One region of the Streptomyces sp. NBC_01261 genome, then DNA from elsewhere that is predicted to be linked to it. Evidence: riboswitches for the same ligand, from Rfam matches in the RefSeq annotation. Region 1 holds a riboswitch; the other holds the start of a gene.

Evidence for each region. A riboswitch is a leader RNA that binds a small molecule or an ion and turns the genes downstream of it on or off. The one in region 1 is predicted to bind cyclic di-AMP.
Region 2: it holds a riboswitch for cyclic di-AMP, as region 1 does, so the genes downstream of both, OG226_RS29655 (transglycosylase family protein) here and OG226_RS41085 (C40 family peptidase) in region 1, are expected to answer to the same signal.

The regions. Positions count from the first base shown of each region.
Region 1 is NZ_CP108463.1:9,229,762-9,231,949, reverse strand. Features, by position in the region: gene OG226_RS41095 (ATP-dependent Clp protease proteolytic subunit) at 1-180, shown strand, start outside; gene OG226_RS41090 (hypothetical protein) at 188-496, shown strand; cyclic di-AMP (ydaO/yuaA leader) riboswitch at 836-1,015, shown strand; gene OG226_RS41085 (C40 family peptidase) at 1,019-1,492, shown strand; gene OG226_RS41080 (ATP-binding protein) at 1,598-2,056, opposite strand.
Region 2 is NZ_CP108463.1:6,655,700-6,657,887, reverse strand. Features, by position in the region: gene eno (phosphopyruvate hydratase) at 1-28, opposite strand, end outside; gene OG226_RS29655 (transglycosylase family protein) at 361-1,056, opposite strand; cyclic di-AMP (ydaO/yuaA leader) riboswitch at 1,066-1,247, opposite strand; gene OG226_RS29650 (transglycosylase family protein) at 1,442-2,188, opposite strand, start outside.

The DNA of each region.
Region 1 (2,188 bases):
CGCACGCGGGTCCAACTGGAGGAACTGCTCGCCCTGCACACGGGACGGACGGTGGCGCAGGTGAGCGCGGACATCGAGCGGGACCGGATCATGGATGCCCAACAGGCTCTGGAATACGGGTTGGTGGACCGGATCGTGTCGACCCGCAGGATCTCGCTCACCGAGCCGGGCGGGGAGTGAGCCGACGATGCTGCCGCCGGAACTGCCTCCGCTGCCCGCACTGACACGCGCCGAGGGCGAGTTGATCGACCGTTATCTGGATGTGGCCGACCTGCTCGGCCGTATCAACCCGGCGCACGACGGTGACACGTACCGTGGCCTGAGGGCCGCTCAGGCGCTCGTGGCCAAGGCCACCGAGCTGCGGGACGCGCTGGCGCTGATGCACCAGCGGGGCGAGACCGAACTGCACGCCCCGACTCTCGCGCGGGCGCTGCGCGTGCTGGACGGGGAGCGCCGCACGGCTCGCGTCACCATCCCCGCGTCCTCCGACAGTTGACGGACCCGGAGCCGTCCCGGCCGGGGGCGAAACGAGCCGAACGGCGTACCCCCGATCGGAGTAGTCGCCGCTCCGTCCATACGGCCGTCCGGGTTGCGCAACACGCGTAGCCCCAGGGCCGTATGAAGCGTTCCGGTGCTGGTCCGAGGGCCTGGCACCCCTCGACACCCCTTCGAACACGGGGCTGTCCACCCGAACGGGTGAGTGGTGAGTAACCCCACAAATCCCCGGTTCCGTTGGGCTTTTCGGACATTCATAGGTGAAGATCCCTGTCTGACGACAAGACCCCGCCGCAGCGGCGGGGCGATCCGGGCGGACGCCGAGTCCTGCCGCCACCCGGATGACAGGTCGACAGGAGTGCATCGGCAGGAGTGGAGGACCCAAGCACGACGGGTCGCCGGGACGGTCACGCCATGACCGGGTCGAGCAGCCCTTGGGGTGAAGCCGCGTCAGCGGCCGGGCAACTTTGTCAGCCCGAATCCGACAGGTCATCTTTCACAGGCGGCTGACGAAGGGTTGCGCATGACTGCGCTCAATCGTGTCCCGTCGCTGATGGTCAGGGCCGGTACGGCCTCGGCCTTCGCCATCGCCGCCGTGGGCGGCTCCGTCGTGATACCGGGCGTCGCATCCGACGCCGCGGCCGCGACACCCGCGACGAAGGCACTCCAGGTCGCGGCGTCCAAGAAGGGCGCCCCGTACAGGTACGGGGCCACCGGACCGGGCCGCTTCGACTGCTCCGGGCTCACGCTGTACTCGTACAAGAAGGCAGGCAAGAAACTGCCCCGTACGGCGGCCCAGCAGTACAACAAGTCCCACCACATCTCGGCCAAGAGCCGCAAGGCCGGGGACCTCGTCTTCTTCCACTCGGGCTCCAGCGTCTACCACGTCGGCATCTACGCCGGCAAGGGAAAGATCTGGCACGCCCCGAAGACCGGGGACGTGGTGAGGCTGCAGAAGATCTGGACCAAGAGCGTCTGGTACGGCCGGGTCAGCTAGGGCCTGTCCGAATCTCCCGAGGGGGGTGGCGGCCACCTGACAGGCCGCCACCCCCCTCGGGTGTCCAGGGACGTTCGGGACGGAGGCGTTCGGAAGACGGCGGCTCTACGGCTCCTGCTGGCCCGCCGTGGTCACCGGTCGGGCCGGTACCGTCCAGGGCACCTCGATGGAGACGGTCTTGCCGCCCTCCAGGGTGGGCCGGACCTTGAGTTTGCCGCCGCACTCCGCGGTCAGCCAGCGGATGATCACCATGCCTCGGCCGTTGTCCTGCTGGACGGCGGCCGGCAGGCGTTTCGGGAACCGGGGATGGCTGTCGGTGACCCCGATGCGCAGCCGTTCGTCACGCTCCAGCTCCATGTCCACCGTGAAGGTGGGTGACTGCCCGAAGGTGTGCTGTACGGCGTTGGTGGCGAGTTCGGAGACGATGAGGCGGATGGTGTCGGCGACCTCCGTGTCCGCCGGAAGTCCCCATTCCACCAGGGTCCCGACGACATAGGTGCGGGCGGTGGAGACCGAGGCGGGATCGCTCGGCAGAGTGACGGATGCTTCCAGATGGTCTGCCATGGCGCGGTCGTCCCTTTCCCGCGGGACCGGTGTCCGACACGGAGCGGATGGTTCGAGTACGGTCCCGGACTGGTGCTTCTTCGCCAGACTGCCATTACCTCGTCGGTAACGGTGGCGATCCACCAAGATATG
Region 2 (2,188 bases), 2.6 Mb from region 1:
CGACGACGTCGATGGACGGCACGAGCATCTCCTTCTTGGGATCTGACGCGGCTACGGCAACACCGCAGCGGCTCTGCGAGACGAGCCTAACCGGCTCGGGGCGATTGGCCATCCGGTCGGCCGCCTGATGGACAGAACCGAGAGTAAATTGTTTCCGAACGGAACAAAAAGTCCCGGCAAGCGGCGGGTATGGGGACGGGGGCGGCGGGCCGAGGACGCAAAAAAGCCCCGCCCCGGTGCGTACGGGGGAACACGCACCGGAGCGGGGAGCCCGTGGGGGACGGGGGTGACCCTCACGAGGTCTCCATGATGGGGACCCCGGATGTGAGGGCGCTGTGGTTCAGCTACGAGACCGATAGGTCACTTCAGGTGGAGCTGCTGGCCCGGGAAGATGAAGTCGGCGTCGTCGATGATGTTCTTGTTCAGCTTGAACAGCTGCTGCCAGCCGCCCTTCACCTTGTGCTTCTCGGCGATGGAGCTGAGGGTGTCGCCCTTGACGACCTTGTACTCGCCGTCGCCCTTCTTGACCTTCTTGCCGGTCGGGGTGGTGACGGTCTTCTTGGCGGCCGGGCGCTCGGCGGAGCGGGAGGCGGTGGTGTCGCTCGTGGAACGCTCGGTGGTGCTCTTGGAGGAGCTGGAGCTGTTCGAGCCGCTCGACGAGCTGGAGCTGCCGCCGGAGTACGAGGCGCCGGAGAGGCCGGTGCCGCAGGTGGGCCAGGCGCCCTTGCCCTGGGCGGCGAGAACCTTCTCCGCCACGGCTATCTGCTGGGACTTGGAGGCCTGGTTCGCGGTGGAGGCGTAGGCGGTGCCGCCGTACGCGGCCCACGTCGAGGCGGAGAACTGCAGACCGCCGTAGTAGCCGTTACCGGTGTTGATGGACCAGTTGCCGCCGGACTCGCAGCTGGCGACCGTGTCCCACTCGGACGCGGTGGCGGCGGAGGCACTGCCGGTGGCCATGAGCGGCGCGGCGATCGCGACACCGGTGACGCCGGCGAGCGTGGCGACGCGGGTGGCCTTGGACGGACGGCGGTGCTTGCCCTTGCTGGAAAACAGCATGGAAAATCCCAATCCCCTCACCGACGCCTGCGAGGTGAGCTGTCGGGTTCGGGCCGTGTGAGTTGCCCGGCCGTGCTCGTACGTCTCGTACGCGGCACGACTTAACCCCAAGCCGGTTCCGGTCGTCTCTCAACTCCCGGGCCCGGCGCTTACCTTGGGTCCCCCGCTCCTGCCTACGGCGCTTGACGCGACGACTGTTCCCGGAGGCCGCTGGCAGGACTCGGCGTGTGCGGCAACCGGGGCTCGTGGTGACGAGCGGCCTTGACCGTAGACACGGAATCGGCGGAATTTCAAAGACGATCAGGGCTTCTGAGACTCATCCCACACTTTGATCAAACCGGACATTCCCGAGCGAAGCATGACGCGAACTCCCGCTGTTCTCTTGCTACTTTTCGTCCGCTTCCGTACCGACGTCCAAGGTCTGACCGGCGGCGATCTGGGTCGGATCGGCGCCTATCACCTTTTTGTTCTCGGCGTAGAGCGCAGTCCATCCGCCGTCGTAGCCAAGGGAGTCGGCGATCGACGCGAGGGAGTCGCCGGCGCGGACGATGTAGGTCTGCGGCGACACGCTCTCCTCGGCACTGGCGCCGCGATGCTTACCGGCACTCTGCTGAGTGCTCTGCTGATCGCCCTGCTGGTCGTCGGAATCACCGAGCGCGCCGGTGTCGACGAGGCTCCATTTGCCCACCGCCTGGGCCGGGTTGTCCGATTCGTCGATTTTCGGGGAGGCGGCGACCGAGTCGTTGCCGACCGAAGGGGTGGTGGACTTGTCGGACTTGCTGGAGTTGTCCGTCGCGGTGGGCGAGGGACTGTCGGTCGACGAGTCGCCGCCGGACGCGTCGGACGAAGTCGAGTCCGTGGCGCCGGAGTCGGACAACCCGGAGGAAGCGGGCGAGTCGGACGAACCGGAGTCGGAGTCGGAACCGGAGTCGGAGGAGCCGGTCGGGGTGGCCGACGGGGAGTCGCTCGCGAGGCCGGTGTCGACGTCCGTCGAACCCGAGGAGGTGGTGAGACCGGAGAGCAGCGCGCAGGTGGTCCACGCGGAGGTGCCCTTGTCGTCGAGGACCTTCTCGGCGACGGCTATCTGCTGCGAGCGGCTGGCCAGGTCGGCGCTCGGGGCGTAGGCGAGGCC